3 regions of the Planococcus alpniumensis genome follow, and region 2 is predicted to be linked to each of the others. Evidence: riboswitches for the same ligand, from Rfam matches in the RefSeq annotation. Region 2 holds a riboswitch; each other region holds the start of a gene.
What was found. Region 2 has a riboswitch for S-adenosylmethionine ahead of G3255_RS12255 (methionine biosynthesis PLP-dependent protein). Riboswitches for the same ligand answer to the same signal wherever they lie in the genome.
Positions count from the first base shown of each region.

Region 1: it holds a riboswitch for S-adenosylmethionine, as region 2 does, so the genes downstream of both, G3255_RS14545 (methionine ABC transporter ATP-binding protein) here and G3255_RS12255 (methionine biosynthesis PLP-dependent protein) in region 2, are expected to answer to the same signal.
Region 3: it holds a riboswitch for S-adenosylmethionine, as region 2 does, so the genes downstream of both, G3255_RS06220 (methionine ABC transporter ATP-binding protein) here and G3255_RS12255 (methionine biosynthesis PLP-dependent protein) in region 2, are expected to answer to the same signal.

Region 1 covers NZ_JAAMTH010000001.1:2,878,263-2,883,788, reverse strand. Annotated here, with positions in the region: gene G3255_RS14560 (M20 family metallopeptidase) at 1-406, opposite strand, end outside; gene G3255_RS14555 (MetQ/NlpA family ABC transporter substrate-binding protein) at 471-1,304, opposite strand; gene G3255_RS14550 (methionine ABC transporter permease) at 1,390-2,040, opposite strand; gene G3255_RS14545 (methionine ABC transporter ATP-binding protein) at 2,030-3,061, opposite strand; SAM riboswitch class I at 3,194-3,306, opposite strand; SAM riboswitch class I at 3,494-3,608, shown strand; gene G3255_RS14540 (O-acetylhomoserine aminocarboxypropyltransferase/cysteine synthase family protein) at 3,708-4,997, shown strand; gene metX (homoserine O-acetyltransferase MetX) at 5,010-5,526, shown strand, end outside.
Region 2 covers NZ_JAAMTH010000001.1:2,393,790-2,399,315, forward strand. Annotated here, with positions in the region: gene G3255_RS12235 (STAS domain-containing protein) at 1-521, opposite strand, end outside; gene G3255_RS12240 (cobalamin B12-binding domain-containing protein) at 499-1,149, opposite strand; gene G3255_RS12245 (hypothetical protein) at 1,154-1,522, opposite strand; gene G3255_RS12250 (antibiotic biosynthesis monooxygenase family protein) at 1,519-1,824, opposite strand; SAM riboswitch class I at 2,022-2,121, shown strand; gene G3255_RS12255 (methionine biosynthesis PLP-dependent protein) at 2,198-3,322, shown strand; gene G3255_RS12260 (aminotransferase class I/II-fold pyridoxal phosphate-dependent enzyme) at 3,315-4,487, shown strand; gene ystJ (NADP-dependent malic enzyme) at 4,631-5,526, opposite strand, start outside.
Region 3 covers NZ_JAAMTH010000001.1:1,224,597-1,230,122, forward strand. Annotated here, with positions in the region: gene G3255_RS06190 (acyl-CoA dehydrogenase FadE) at 1-857, shown strand, start outside; gene G3255_RS06195 (hypothetical protein) at 1,482-1,628, opposite strand; gene G3255_RS06200 (arsenate reductase family protein) at 1,784-2,140, shown strand; gene gcvH (glycine cleavage system protein GcvH) at 2,218-2,598, shown strand; gene G3255_RS06210 (ribonuclease M5) at 2,659-3,000, shown strand; gene G3255_RS06215 (thioredoxin family protein) at 3,002-3,325, shown strand; SAM riboswitch class I at 3,361-3,465, shown strand; gene G3255_RS06220 (methionine ABC transporter ATP-binding protein) at 3,556-4,581, shown strand; gene G3255_RS06225 (methionine ABC transporter permease) at 4,574-5,242, shown strand; gene G3255_RS06230 (MetQ/NlpA family ABC transporter substrate-binding protein) at 5,337-5,526, shown strand, end outside.

The DNA of each region.
Region 1 (5,526 bases), 480 kb from region 2:
GTCCGCCTTCTTCGGCAGGGGTGCCGAGGACGACGACGCGCCCGCCAGTCAATTCCAATGTTTTACTGAGCGCAATGGCTGCTGCGACACTGGTCGTGCCGATAATATTGTGTCCGCACGCATGGCCGATGCCCGGCAAGGCGTCGTATTCAGCAAGAAAAGCGACAGTCGGTCCGGGCTTGTGGCTGTCGCGAACTGCGTAAAAAGCGGTGTGGTGGCCAGCGACACCGTCTTCTACCTGGAATCCGGCTTCTTCGAGTAATCCAGTCAAGAGGCCGCTCGCGAACACTTCTTCGTTGCCGATTTCCGGGTTTTCATGGATGGCATGGCTGATGCGTAAATATTGAGCACGGTTCTTGTCGATCGATTCCGTAATCGTCTCGCGTGCTTCGCTAATGATGGTCATGTGATTGTCCCCCTCGAATGGAATTTCATTTTTAACGGCGTGCAACTGCAGAGTGACTGTCTTCTTATTGGTAATCAACTAATTCTTCAACCGAAACGAAAGTCGGGATTTGAGCGCCTTCTGTGTGTTCGATGACAAATTCAGCTGTGTCTTCTTCTTGGTACAATTCGACGATGCGCTGATACGCTTCGTTATCTTCTTCGCCAGCTTGTGCGGCTATCAGGTTGATATAAGGTTTTGCCGTATCGCTTTCACGGGCAATCGGGTCTTCTGTCGGGTTCAATCCTGCATCCACTGCGATGCCGTTGTTGACGATGGAAGCAGCCACGTCAGCCATAGCGCGCGGCGTATGGGCGGAAGTCATCGGGACGACTTCAATGTTTTTCGGGTTGTCGATAATGTCTTCTGCTGTTCCGGTCAATCCGGCGTCATCGGATAAAGTGATGAGCCCGGATTCATCGAGCAAGAGGAGTGCGCGGCCCATGTTGGTCGCTTCATTCGGCATAGCGATTTGGGCGCCTTCGGGAAGTTCTTCGATGGATTCGTATTTGTCGGAATACAAGCCCATCGGCGCAATGACGGTAGAGCCGATCGGTACGATGTCGACATTGTGCTCTTCGACAAATTCATCGAAATACGAGATGGTCTGGAAGGCGTTCAAGTCGAGTTCGCCTTCAGCAAGTGCCAAGTTCGGGGCCACATAATCCGAGAAGGTGATGATGTCGAGTTCGATGCCTTCTTTAGCGGCTTTGTCGCCGACATAATCCCAAATCGTCGTGTCCGATCCACTGATGCCAAGTGTTACTTTCGTGGTTTCGCCTGCTGAGCTATCGTCTCCACATGCGCCGAGAAGCGCGGCGATGCCTGCTGTTGCTAAAAGAGCTGTAATTTTTTTCATGATGAAATCCTCCAATGGTTTTTTTGAGTGATTGTGCTGATGAATAAATCGCTTGATTGAATTTAATTGATGTGAATAAAAGGACTTAGCTCCGGCGTACTCTGCGGGACATGAGGTTGCCGAGCGATTGGACGCCCTGCACAAGGACGACCAGAATCGCGACAGTCAAGAGCATGACCAATGTGTCGAAGCGCTGATAGCCGTAAGTGATGGCCAAGTCGCCGAGTCCGCCGCCTCCAATCGCGCCAGCCATGGCGGATGCGCCGATCAGGCCGACGATAGCGATGGTCAATGCCAGGACAAGCGAGCTGAGCGCTTCCGGGATAAGGAAGCGGAAAATAATCTGGCCGGGAGAAGCGCCCATCGCCTGAGCTGCTTCGATGACGCCTTTATCGACTTCAAGCAATGAGTTTTCGATGAGGCGGGCGATATACGGCCCTGCGTAAAACACCAATGGAACGATGGCTGCGGCCGTGCCGATCGATGTGCCGACAATGACGCGCGTCAATGGAATGATGGCGACCATTAAGATGATGAATGGAATCGAACGGAAGATATTGATGACGATGTTCAATACGTTAAATACAGCTTCATTTTCAAGCAGATGGCCCTTTCTCGTGACGACCAGCAAGATGCCAAGCGGCAAGCCGATGAAGAGCGAGAAAACGAATGATGCACCCGTCATGTAAAGGGTCTCCCATAAAGCTTCTAAAATTTGCGATTGATCAACCTGCATGTTGCTGCACCTCCTCTACTTGGATATTGTCGTTTCGGATTGAGGCGAGTGCCCGGTCGATTTCTACGAGTGCGCCGTCGAACTCGACAATCAAGTTGCCGTATGGAATGCCTTGGAGTTCTGTAATGTTACCGAACAGCACATTCAAATCGAGCTGGAATTCACGTGACACCCTCGACATGAATGGCTGCCCGACTGAATTCCCGGTAAACTGCACACGGTAAATCGGCCGTGTGCCGTCGTTGTGGCGAATCTGCTCAAGCAACGAATCCGGCAATTCATCGTTCATGACAGAACGGACGAAACGCTTTGTCGTCGCGTGCTGAGGATTGGTGAACACTTCAAACACGCTGCCTTGCTCAATGACGCGTCCTTCTTCAAGCACGGCTACTTTGTCGCAGATTTCCCGGATGACGCCCATTTCGTGTGTAATGAGCAAGATGGTGATATTGTATTCTTGATTGATGCGGCGCAGCAGATCCAGTATGGACTGAGTCGTCTGCGGGTCGAGCGCTGACGTTGCTTCATCGCATAGCAGTATGGACGGGTTTGTGGCGAGTGCCCGCGCAATGCCAATTCGCTGCTTTTGCCCGCCGGACAATTGATCCGGGTATTTTTTCGCTTGGTCGGCAAGCCCGACAAATTCCAATAGTTCCGCCACTTTCCGGTCGACTTCCGCTTTCGGAGTCTTTGCCAGGAGTAGCGGCATCGCGATATTATGATGCACTGTTTTCGAGTTCAGCAAATTGAAATGCTGGAAGATCATGCCGATGTCTTTTCTTGTATCGCGGATTTTGCGTGCGCTTAAAGTGGAAATATCTTCTCCGTGGATGAGCACGCGTCCTGTTGATGGGCGCTCGAGCAAATTCACCGTGCGGATCAACGAGCTTTTTCCTGCGCCGCTGAACCCGATGACGCCGTAAATTTCTCCGGTTTCGACGGTCAAGTCAATGCCATTGAGCGCATGGACTTGCTGCTTGCCGGATACATAAGTTTTCTTGACTGCTTCAAATTGAATCATGGTGTCCCTCCTGTGGCTGCAAATAACGATTCGAATGAGTGCGAACGAACACTTTCTTGAAATAACAACAAAAAGCCCTCTTTTTTCTTATGCGCAAGAAAAAAGAGGGCTTCAAAATATGAAACCATCTCATTCTCATCTTCCAAATGCTAGAGCATTTGCAGGAATTAGCACAGTTTTCGCTGGTTTGCGAATCTGCTGCCGAAACGTCATAGGGCCTGTCCCTCGGTTTCTCTGGATAAGAAAGTGATGTAAGCTATTCAATTCGTGATTCCTACTCTATTTTGAAATAGCGAAAAAGTCAACAGCTTTCACGTAATTTTTTTTCGGTAGATGAGCTACTTATAGTAGTTAAAATTTTTAGAAAAATATCCTTGACTTTAGCCAGGGCTGTCCTCTATACTTTTCCACAAGCAAAAAAATAACTGAATACTCTTATCACGAGAGGCGGAGGGAATAGGCCCTACGATGCCCGGCAACCAACAGGCTCATGTCTGGAAAGGTGCTAAATCCTACAGCGCGCATTTGCGTCGCTGAAAGATAAGAGGAGGCAAATCCGTATATAACGGCCCTCTTCTTTCTGAAGAGGGTCTTTTTGTGTCCTCCTCAAACCGAAAAACTATTACAAAAACAGGAGGAATTGACAATGACAAACTTCAAACCAGAAACTCTTCTATTACACGGCGGCCAAGAGCCGGATCCAGTGACAGGCGCTCGCGGCGTACCGGTCCATAAAACGACTTCTTATGTATTCAAAGATACCGAACACGCACAAAACCTATTCGGCCTGAAAGAAGCGGGCAATATCTACTCGCGTATCATGAACCCGACAGTCGATGTGTTCGAACAGCGCGTCGCACTTCTTGAAGGCGGCACTGCTGCAGTAGCTTTATCATCAGGAATGGCAGCCATTGCATTCTCAGTATTGAATATAGCTGAAGCGGGAGACGAAATTGTTGCCGACAGCAATTTATATGGAGGAACCTATAATCTATTCGCCAACACATTGCCGCGCTATGGCATTAACGTAAAATTCGTCGATGCCACGGACCCTGAAAATTTCCGTGCAGCGATTACGGACAAGACGAAAGCCTTGTTCGGTGAAATTATCGGAAATCCAAGTTTGAACGTGTTCGACGTCGAGCGGGTAGCTAATATCGCACACGAAAATGGCGTACCGCTTTTGATCGATAATACCTTCGCGTCGCCTTTCGTCAGCAACCCGATCGAATTTGGTGCAGATGTAGTCATCCATTCAGCCACGAAATGGATCGGCGGGCACGGAACGACAATCGGCGGCGTAGCGGTCGATGCCGGACGCTTCAACTGGGACAATCCGCGCTTCCCGAATTATACGGAGCCGGATGAATCCTATCACGGCATCCGTTTCGGAATCGATGTACCGGAAGCGGCATTCGCGACGAAATTACGCGTCCAGCTGTTGCGCGATTTCGGTCCATCGCTCAGTGCGGACAGCGCCCACGCACTGCTTCAGGGACTTGAAACTTTGCATCTGCGGATTCCACGCCACGCGACGAACGCACAGAAGGTCGCGGAATATTTGAAAGACCATCCGCAAGTCGAGTGGGTCAATTACCTCGGATTGGAAGGACATCCATCCAAGACACTTGCTGATAAATACTTGAAAGACAGCTATGGTTCGATCGTCAACTTCGGCATCAAAGGCGGACGGGAAGCCGGCCGCAAAGTGATCGATGGCGTTAATTTATGGTCGCACGTGGCGAATGTCGGCGATGCCAAATCATTGATTATCCACCCGGCGTCAACAACACACCAGCAATTGACAGCAGAAGAGTTGAAAAACAGCGGCGTAACGGAAGAGTTGATCCGGTTGTCTGTAGGATTGGAAAACCACGAAGATTTAATCGCTGATTTGGAGCAAGCGATCCAAGCGGCAGTACTCGAGAACGCGTAAGGAGGGAATCGGATGACGACAGTATCCATCGGCCAGCTAAAACTTGAATCAGGTCAACTATTGCGCGAAGTGGAATTGGCGTATGAACGCGTCGGAGAAAGTTCTGCGCCGGCGATTCTGGTTTGCCACGCGCTGACGGGCGATCAATATGCAGTGGGAACTGCAGATCAACCGGGCTGGTGGTCAGGGCTGATCGGCCCAGGAAAAGCGGTGGATACCGGGCAGTTCCAAGTCATCACGTTCAATGTACTCGGCGGCTGCAGCGGTTCGACCGGCCCGCTTTCGATCAACCCGGAAACCGGTGAACCTTACCGCGCGTCATTTCCTGAACTGACCATCCGGGATATGGTGAGAGCGGAGCGGAAAGCTCTGGAGCTGCTAGGCATCAACCATTTGGCAGCGGTGATCGGCGGTTCTCTCGGCGGTATGAAAACCTTGGAATGGGCAAGCCTGTACCCTGAGTTTCTGGATACGGCGATTACACTCGCCGTAACGCCATATTACGGAGATTATGGTGTGGCGTTCAATC
Region 2 (5,526 bases):
ATTCGCGTCACAATATGCGGGCGGATCGCTTCAACTTTTTTGGCATCCAAATTGCCGAACAACGGAATGAGCACATAGCCTGCCCCGATTGCGATGCATGGTGCGGAGAGTTCGCGAACTTTCTCCAGCAGCGCATCCGATCGTTCTTTTTCCTTGAGCAATTCATAATCCGTTTCTTTCAGGCGCCCCCGCAAGCGAATTAATTGCGCTGTGATCGCAGCCATTTGTTCATCTTTCGGCACCAGTACCAGATTTAGCGAAAAATCGCTGTCCCAACGGTAATAGACGTCTGCCAAGAAAAAGCCGGCCGCTGTGATGAAATTCAATTCGACAGGTTTTTTGCTGCCGCGGGTTTTTAAAAGCCGTTCCGCTTTGGAGCGGCTGCCTTCATCGAGCAAGTCAAAAAATCTCACTGGATTTCCAAAGAGCTGTTCTGCCTCTTGGGAATAGTCGACGACCGTAAAGCTATTGTTCAATTGAAAAGCCGGAAGCGGCCATTCAGCCAGTGGAGAGCGTGTCATCGTTCGACCCCTTTCCTGTGCGGATCCATTCGCGGAGCGCACCGAGTTCCCGGACGACGACCGCTCCTTTTATATGCAAATCCGCAAAGCTCGACAAGGTGACGGCCCTGCCGCCAATGAGGACAGCAGGCTTGGATTCCACTTGTGCAAATGCTTCTGCGTAGGTTTTCAAAACCGGCAAGCGGTGTGCGAGTGCGCCCGACAATGCAACAACATCCGGCTGCCAGTCACGAGTCGATTGGAGTGCTGAATCGAGCGGCAAATTCGGCCCCATATAACGGACTTCGTATCCCTCTTCGCGGAACATCGCAGCGACCATCTTGAGCCCGATATAATGCTCTTCGCCTTCCGGGCCAAAAATCATCGCCTTATTTCGTCCCTCTTTATTTTTATTGCGCAGTTCCGTAGCGGATAAGACAAAATCACAAACGGCGGTTGCCAAATGCTCTTCTGCAACTGAAATCTCATTTTGTTCCCATAATTCCCCGATGCGGTACATCGCCGGCGTCAAAAGTTCGCCGTAAAGCTGTTCATGCGAATGGCTTTCCAGGAAATCCTGGACATATTTCAAAGCTTCCTCTTCCTGTCCTTGCAGGAAAAGATCCGAAAGCTGTGTTGACTCGTTCATTTGATCAGCCCCTTTTATGTGGAGGGAGCTCCAATAACCGGACTGCGCGATCGAGGCAGCCCCGCATGAAATCTCCTTGCGTTGTTTCAGTATAGCGCGGCACAATTTCGATAAGCCGTTGAAAATTATCGATGATGAGCGCAGTTTCGACATTGCGGCTCACGAGCACCGTCTCGAGCCAGATGGCATAATCAAGAAAGGATTGTTCACTCTGCAGCTCCCAGGCCGTTTCAAGGTAATCCAAGTGGTGATGATTGTCTTTGACCGTGTGGGCATAGCCCCGATCTCCGAAACGTTCCCATAAGTTCGGGTACGCTTCGTAAATGCCGTCTGCCGTGACTTCCGCGATTTGCTGTTTTTGCTCCTGGTTCATTCGGCCACCACTTCGTATTGATGGACTTTCGGGACAATGCCCGCGAGTTCCTGATCAGGATAGTTCTTCTCCAAATCATGGATCTCCTTGAACTCCTGGCTCTTGACCCAATTCATATATGCCTGTTTGGATTGCCATTCCAAGTGGACGGTCAATTCATGGCGCTTTTTCGTGTTTTGGATCAGCCGGAATGAAGTGAAGCCTTCCGCCCGGTCAACACGGCGCGATCGTTTTTGATATATTTCAATGACGTCTTGTATTTTGTCTTCCGGTACAATGACGGTCGATGTGACGATGTACATAATTCAGAACCCCTTTGCAACTGACTTTGTATAAGCTGGGCAGGATAAAAGTATACCTCAGCATACCATTTCAGCTTCCGAAATAAAAGCGAGCGCATTTAGGGCATTTACAAGAGTATTTTCAATATTCCGCTTGTGTTTCGAAAGTAATTACCGTATGATGGAAAACATCAACCAACCACAACTATATAAAATGATTCTTATCGAGAGAGATGGAGGGATTTGGCCCTGTGAAGTCTCAGCAACCGGACATTGTCACGGTGCTAATTCCAATAGGTGCAGCCTAGTAGATGAGAAGATAGCATATACGGCAGGGGCTTTCTTCTTAACACAGAAGAAAGCCCCTGCTTTTTGATTTGAAAGGATGAGGATCATGACACAACATAGCTTAGAAACACGCCTGGTACAACTCGGCAACCGCAGCGACCAACGCACAGGAGCGGTTAATCCACCGATTTACCTTTCGACTGCCTACGAACATGAAGGCCTTGGCAAATCCACAGGCTATGATTACACGCGGACGAAAAATCCGACACGCCAGCTTCTTGAAGAGGGAATCGCAAACTTAGAAGGCGGCGACGCAGGCTTTGCGTGCAGCTCTGGAATGGCCGCGATCCAACTGGTCCTCTCCTTGTTCCGCCCGAACGATGAAATTTTGCTTCCTGAAGATATTTACGGCGGCACGTATCGTCTGCTGGAACAATATAAAGAAAAATACCATATCCGTCCCGTATACGATCCCTTCGTCGATCCGAAAACGGCCGAAGCGAAAATCACTGACAACACAAAAGCGATTTTCATTGAAACCCCGACCAACCCGTTGATGCAGGAAATCGATCTGGGATTGTACGCACAACTGGCAAAACGCCACGATCTATTGCTGATTGTCGACAATACCTTTTTGACGCCTTTCCTGCAGCAGCCGCTCACAATCGGCGCTGATATCGTACTCCATAGCGCGACCAAATACATCGGTGGCCATAACGATGTGCTTGCTGGGCTAGTCGCCGCAAAAGGCGAGGATTTATGCGAGCAGCTTTTCAACGCCCATAACTCAGCCGGCGCAGTGCTGTCACCGCTCGATTCCTGGCTGTTGATCCGCGGCTTGAAAACCTTGCCGCTGCGCATGCGCCAACACGAAGCGAACGCTAAAGAACTCGCCCGCTTCCTTGAAACTCAAGAGACCGTGACAGACGTACTATACCCTGGAAAAGGCGGCATGCTGTCGTTCCGCCTGCGCGAAGAACAATGGGTCGGAAAATTCCTCGAGAGCCTGTCGCTCATCACATTCGCCGAGAGCCTCGGTGGTGTGGAAAGTTTCATCACGTATCCTGCGACGCAGACCCATGCCGATATGCCGATTGCAGAACGGACGGCACGAGGCGTCTGTAACCGCCTGCTCCGCTTCTCTGTAGGCGTCGAGCAGGCAGAAGATTTGATCGCTGATTTGTCACAAGCCCTGGCCAAACTGGAAAAGGAGGTCGTTTCCCATGAGTGAACGACGCGAGACGAAATTGATCCATTCAGCAGGCATTGATCCATTAACAGGCGCAGTCAATGTGCCGATCTATTTATCATCGACTTTCCACCAAGAAAGCATCGATTCGTTCGGTCCGTTCGATTATAGCCGCTCCGGCAATCCGACGCGCAAATCACTTGAAGAAACGATCGCCAAACTTGAAGGCGGCGCGCGGGGCTTGGCCTTTTCTTCCGGCATGGCAGCCATCTCATCGGCCTTTATGCTATTGAAAGCCGGCGACCATGTACTGGTCTCAGAAGATGTTTACGGCGGCACTTATCGCTTCATTACGGAGGTGCTGGAAAAATTCAAAGTCGATTATACATTCGTCGATATGACCGACCTCGGCGAAGTGGCCGCAGCGTTCCAGCCGAACACGAAAGTAGTTTACATCGAAACGCCTTCCAATCCCGTCATGAAAATTACCGATATTGAAATGGCTGCGAAACTGGCGAAAGCAAACGACGCCATGACATTCGTCGACAATACCTTCATGACGCCGCTTTACCAAAATCCGCTTGAACTCGGCGCGGATATTGTGCTCCACAGCGCGACGAAGTTCCTCTCCGGCCATAGCGATATCACAGCTGGCCTTGCGGTGACAAAAGATGCTGGCCTCGGCGAACAATTGGCATTTATCCAAAACACATTCGGATCTGTGCTCGGCGCACAGGATTCCTATACATTGATCCAAGGCATCAAAACGCTCGGCGCCCGCACAAAACAATCCGGCGAGACGACCGCACGCATTGCCGAGTATCTGCATAGGCACCCGCTTGTCGAAGAAGTCTATTATCCCGGCTTCTCGTTTCATCCCGGAAACCCTATCCATAAGCGTCAGGCTAGCCACGCAGGTTGTGTGCTGTCATTCCGCCTGGCGGATAAGGACGCCGCCCGCATTCTCGTAGATGCTTTGGAAATTCCTGTGTTCGCCGTCAGCCTCGGTGCGGTCGAATCGATCCTGTCCTATCCGGCCACGATGTCCCATGCCGCCATGCCACCCGCTGAACGTGAAAAGCGCGGCATCACCGATGGGCTTCTGCGCTTCTCCGCAGGGCTTGAGCATCCCGATGACTTGATCAACGATTTCAGCCAGGCACTCGAAAAAATCGCCATTGCCAAAGGGCTCAGCGTCGCTGATTAATTTTGTTCATTCAAAAAGACCGTCCCACTCGTCATCAAGCTAATGAGTCGGACGGTCTTTTTTTCATGCCTTTGCATCATACGCCACTAAACCTAAGAAAGCCTGAATTCCAGGGGGAGGGAATTCAGGCTTTCTTCTATTTATTATAAGACAATCTGCTGGGCAGGCTCTTTGAGCGATACTTTGGCAACGCCCGTTTCTTCGGCAGCCCTTGCGACTGCTTCAGCGACCGCCTGTGCCACACGCGGATCGAACGGCTTCGGTATCACATAATCTTCGTGAAGTTCATGGGTGGCGATCAAGGCGGCGATCGCTTCGACTGCTGCGATTTTCATCGCGTCATTGATGTCACTTGCTTGTACATCAAGGGCGCCGCGGAACAATCCGGGAAACGCCAGCACATTATTGACCTGGTTGGCAAAATCGGAACGTCCTGTCCCGATGACCCGTGCACCGGCAGCTTTCGCAGCATGCGGCAAGATTTCGGGATTCGGGTTCGCCATCGCAAAGATGACCGGATCTTCATTCATCGAACGCACCATGCTTTCCGTCAATGCGCCTTCTGCTGAGACGCCGACAAACACGTCAGCACCAGCGATGACATCCGCCAACTGCCCTTGTTCCATGTGATAATTGCTCATTTCTGCCACTTCCGCCTTGAAGGGATTCATGCCATTCGGGCGCCCGTCGTATATCGCGCCTTTCGTGTCACACATGACGATATGGCCAAACCCGAATTTCGAGAGCAATTTGACGATGGCGATGCCTGCTGCACCGGCGCCGTTGACAACCACTTTCACGTCTTCGATTTCCTTTTCAACCAACTTCAACGAATTGATCAGCCCGGCAAGCGTGACAATCGCGGTGCCGTGCTGGTCATCATGGAACACTGGGATGTTCATCTCCTGTTTTAAGCGCTGTTCCACGACAAAGCAAGTCGGGGCGGCAATGTCTTCCAAATTGACGCCGCCGAAGCCTGGCTCGAGCAATTTGACGGTTCGGATGATTTCTTCGGCATCTGTCGTATCCAGGCAGATCG
Region 3 (5,526 bases), 1.2 Mb from region 2:
CAATGGCCTCTAAATTGTATGCCGTGGAAAGTTCCGTGTACCGTACAGTCGGCTTGTTCGAAGATCGCATGAGCGGCTTCACGGATGAGCAGCAGGCAGACGGCAAACTGGTCGCGGATTCTATCGCGGAATTTGCCATCGAATGTTCATTGAATAAATTCTTCGGAACGGAAACTTTGGATTATATCGTCGATGAAGGCGTACAGCTTCATGGCGGCTACGGCTTTATGCAGGAATATGAAATCGAGCGCATCTACCGCGATTCCCGCATCAACCGAATCTTCGAAGGAACAAATGAAATCAACCGCCTGCTCGTGCCGGGAACATTGCTACGCAAAGCGATGAAAGGCGAATTGCCGCTATTGCAACATGCGCAAGCTTTGCAGGAAGAATTGTTGATGATGATGCCTGAAGAAGTCGGCACGGAAGCGTTGGCACAGGAAAAAGCATTGGTGAAAAACGCCAAGAAAATCGCCATCCTCGCTGCAGGCCTTGCTGCACAGACTTACGGCAAGAAACTGGAAGCAGAGCAGGAAGTGCTCGTGAACATCGCGGATATCGTCAGCAATGTCTTCGCAATGGAATCGGTTGTCTTGCGCACTGAAAAAGCAATCGCAGCAAGCGGCGAAGAAAAGGCGAAGCAGAAACTTCTTTATACGCAGATCTTCTGCCAGGAAGCTTTAGAAGAAATCGAGAAAGACGCGAAAGAAACCTTGATCGCAGCAATCGATGGCGATAACCAGCGCATGATGTTGTCTGCACTTCGCAAGTTGACGCGTTCAACACCGTACAACTTGATCGCGAAAAAACGCGAAGCATCCGAAAAATTGATCAGTGTAGAAAAATACGTCGTCTAATAGATTGCACAAAACAGGAAGGGGAAACCCTTCCTGTTTTTTTAAGGTTGTCGATATAATTGTGAAGTCGTATTTTCCGAAGCTTATCGCTCGCTTTTCGTGGGCTCGCACCCAAGCCTCCTAAGCCTCCTCAGTATCTACGAAACCTTTGTGCTCAACTCTCACTGCGTTCGAGCATCGCAGAAAACCCGTTTGCTCTAACATCTACCTGGCAGATGCGTCGCAAATGAATGTTCTCAGCTAAGCTTCGCTCATTCATTCCTTGCGGGGGCTCGGTTGTCTCGTCGCTTACGCTGCTCCACTGGAAAGATAAGGTCGGCCTACGGGAGACATTATCTTTGCGAAAGTAATGCGCAACATTAGTGAGCAGAAGGGGTTACGAGCGAACAATTTTCCAAATACTTAAATAGGTCTTTGATTTTGAATGTCGAAAAGATGGTCCGATTTTAATTTATACCGACTTATTAAACTTCTTCAACACTCTGAGAATGGGAAGGAAAAACCTTTTCCTTTTTTTGTTTAAGACATGCACGAAGAGGAGTTATATAATTTTTGTATAAAGTGTTTCTTCTGAGAGCAACAGAAACGGTGAGATTTAATTAGCATTTAAGGTTTTTCCTTCGTTCAATACACAATACCGGATGGGAATGGAGACGGCGACTCCTGCGGAAATAGCACGAGCTGAAGACCCTGGACTGAGCGCAGCGAAGGAAGCGGCTGAAGCCGTGTCCTGGCAGCTGGCACCGCGACGTCCTGTCGCGCCAGCTGCATGACCCACATCCTGTGGGCCCGAAAGCGTCCGTCGAAATGGACATCCGATTTTTCATACAAGAAAGTCACATTTTCAATTCAATTTTCACTAACTCCCTTCCAGTCGACTGCTCCGGGGCATTTTGATATGCTTGATTTACAAGACAGGAGGAGATTTGATGATCCAGTATTACGCTTACCCGAAATGCTCGACCTGCCAAAAAGGCAAGAAATGGCTTGAGGCAAATGATGCGGAGTTCGACTATATCGATATCTCGCAAAATCCGCCTTCCGCGGCACAGCTGAAAGAGATCCACCAAACGAGCGGCATCGAGCTGAAGAAGTTTTTCAATACGAGCGGCAAAAAATACCGTGAACTCGAACTGAAGGAAAAGCTGCCGGAAATGTCAGCAGATGAGCAATACAAATTGCTAGCATCAGACGGCATGCTCATCAAACGCCCGCTTGCATGGGACGGCTCTCAGGCGACACTTGGCTTCAAGGAAGAGGCTTACGGAAATACATGGAGCTGACAAGTTTGTCATCTTGTTTTTCATCCTTGGTTGTGGCAAACTAAAATTGAGTCAATTACATATTTGGAGGGGTTTGGATGAGCACACCACAAGAGCTTCGCTATTCAAAAGAACACGAATGGGTCAAAGTCGAAGACGGCAAAGCACGTATCGGCATTACTCATTTCGCGCAAGATGAACTTGGAGACATCGTATTTGTCGAGCTTCCGCAAGTCGGCGACGAGCTGAAAAAAGACGAGCCATTCGGCAGCGTCGAATCCGTTAAAACAGTATCGGAATTGTATGCGCCAATCAGCGGGAAAATCGTCGAAGTCAATTCTGAGCTTGAAGACAGCCCGGAATTCGTCAACGAATCACCTTATGAAAAAGCGTGGATGGTCGTTGTGGAAGCCCCTTCCGAAGATGAGGTCAATGCATTGATGTCAGCTGACGAATATAAAGAAATGACAAACGAGTAAGTTCTGAAAGCGCCTCTTTATGGCGCTTTTTTTCATATAAGGTTTTCTGGGGGGATACGTATGGAGAAAGTGATAGTGGTTGAAGGGATCAGCGACAAAACCCGGATAGCGCCATTGATTGCAGAACCCGTGACGATTCTTTGCACAAATGGTACAGTGAGTGCTACAAGACTCGAGGAAATGCTGCTGCCTTTTGAAGGGCAGGATATCATCATCCTGGTCGATGCGGACGCTTCAGGCGATAAATTGCGCAAGCTCATCAAGCGTGAGTTTCCGGAAGCCCGCCATTTCCATGTCGACCGAAGTTATAAAGAGGTGGCGACGACGCCGCTGCGGAAGCTGATCGATGTGCTCATCGCAGCAGATGTACGGGTCTTAAATCCAGTAGCAGGGAATGACTAGCATGAATGAATGGACACATAAAGAATGGCTGAAGGAAAAAAACACACAGCCTGTTTCAGCTTATTATCTGTATACGCCGATGTGCGGCACGTGCCAAGTGGCCAGCAAGATGCTCGGCGTGGTGGAAGAGCTTTTGCCAGACCTTCCAATGGGCAAAGCCAATTTGAATTATGTACAGGAAGTGGCGGAGCTTTATGAAGTGGAAAGTGTGCCGTGCCTGTTGATTTCACAGAATGGCAAAGTGACAGACAAGGTTTATGCTTTCCAGTCGGTGCCGTATTTGTACGAGAAATTGAAAACGGTTGACGAATACAGCCAGCCATGATAAATTTAATTTCTGAAATTAACTTAATAGCGTAGCTCTTATAAAGAGAGGTGGAGGGAAGTGCCCGATGAAGCCCGGCAACCGTCATGAAAATGAAATGGTGCCAAGTCACTCAAAGTGAAAACTTTGAAAGATGAGAGAACGGTTTATTGTGTTTACACATGTGCCTTTCTGCTTATCTGAGCAGGAAGGCTTTTTTATTAGCAAAAGATTTAGGAGAGTGCCCAATCATGATTGAGTTAAAAGGATTGACAAAAGTTTTTGATACTGGCAAAGCGCGCTTGACGGCTGTCGACCATGTCGACTTAACGGTGCCGGTCGGTGAAATTTTTGGCATTATCGGCTATAGCGGAGCGGGGAAAAGTACCTTGATCCGCCTGCTAAATGGTTTGGAAAAACCGAGCGAAGGCTCCGTTGAAATCAACGGCCAGAACATCACGGCGATTTCGGGGCCGAAACTCCGCAAAGCCCGCCAAAAGGTCAGCATGATTTTCCAGCATTTCAATTTGCTGTGGTCGCGGACCGTCCGCGAGAACATTGAATTCCCGCTTGAGATTGCAGGAGTCGGGAAAGAGGAGCGGCGCAAGCGTTCTGCAGAGCTGATCGAACTGGTTGGCCTCGAAGGACGCGAAAGCGCATATCCAGCCCAGCTTTCCGGCGGTCAGAAGCAGCGCGTCGGCATTGCCCGTGCGCTGGCGAATGACCCGGAAGTGCTTTTGTGCGATGAAGCGACATCGGCTCTTGATCCGCAAACGACCGATGCGATTTTGGAATTATTGGTCGACATTAACAAGCGCCTCGGCTTGACGATTGTTTTGATCACGCACGAAATGCACGTCATCCGCAAGATCTGCCATCGCGTGGCAGTGATGGAAGGCGGACGCGTCGTTGAACTTGGCGAAGTGCTGCATGTCTTCCAGCATCCGAAGGAAACGATCACGAAGCGCTTTGTTGCCCAAGTAACCGAGACGGAAGATTCAGCAGAGACCGTCCGCCATCTGCGCGAGCAATATCCGGAAGGGCAATTGGTCAAGTTGATATTCGTCGGGGACCAGGCAGAGCAGCCGATCCTGACTCAGCTGATCCGGGAATATAAAGTGGAAGTCAATATTGTCCACGGCAACATCTCCCATACCCAACGGGGTGCTTATGGAACGCTCATCCTTCAACTGAAGGGCACTGCAGATGAAATAAACAAAGCTTTAGCTTTCCTCGGTGCACATGATGTACAGACGGAGGTGATGGGCAATGCTTGAGACCTTATTCCCGAACGTAGATTGGGCGGATATGTGGGAAGCAACACTCGAAACCATTTATATGACGGCCATGTCCACGTTTTTCACATTTGTTATTGGTTTGGTCCTGGGGATCGTCTTATTCCTTACCGCACCGAACCAGTTATGGGCAAACAAAATCGTCAACTGGCTGACGGGTGCTTTCGTTAATATTTTCCGTTCGATTCCCTTCATTATTTTAATTATTTTGCTGATTCCGTTTACGAAATTTTTGATCGGCAGCATTCGCGGACCGAACGCTGCGCTTCCGGCATTGATCATCGGGGCAGCTCCTTTCTATGCCCGCATGGTGCTTATTGCGTTAAAGGAAATCGACAAAGGCGTCATCGAAGCTGCCCGGTCGATGGGAGCGACGACTTGGACGATCATTCGCAAAGTATTGCTTCCTGAATCCAAGCCGGCATTGATTTCTGGGATTACGGTGACAGCTATCGCATTGGTGGGCTACACCGCAATGGCTGGCATTATCGGCGCAGGAGGGCTAGGGACCCTTGCCTTCCTGGACGGTTTCCAAAGAAGCCGAGAAGACGTCACCTTGATGGCGACGATTGCGATTCTGGTCATTGTATTCATTGTCCAATTTATCGGTGATTACTTAACTAGAAAAGCAGACAAGCGTTAAATTTCGCACCGTCATGGAATTACTGGAGAAAATAGGGCTTTTTAGTCCAAAAAAATAAAAACTACATTTAATAGAAGAAAAGGGGAAATTTGTAATGAAAAAATTAGTATTTGGTTCATTTGCAGCAGTATTGGCATTATCCGCTTGCGGGGCAGAGGAAGAAAACAACAGCGGCGCATCAGAAGGAGAAACGAGCACATTGACAGTTGGGGCTTCGAACGTTCCGCATGCTGAAATCCTTGAACAGGCTAAACCGATTTTGGAGGAACAGGGCATCGAGTTGG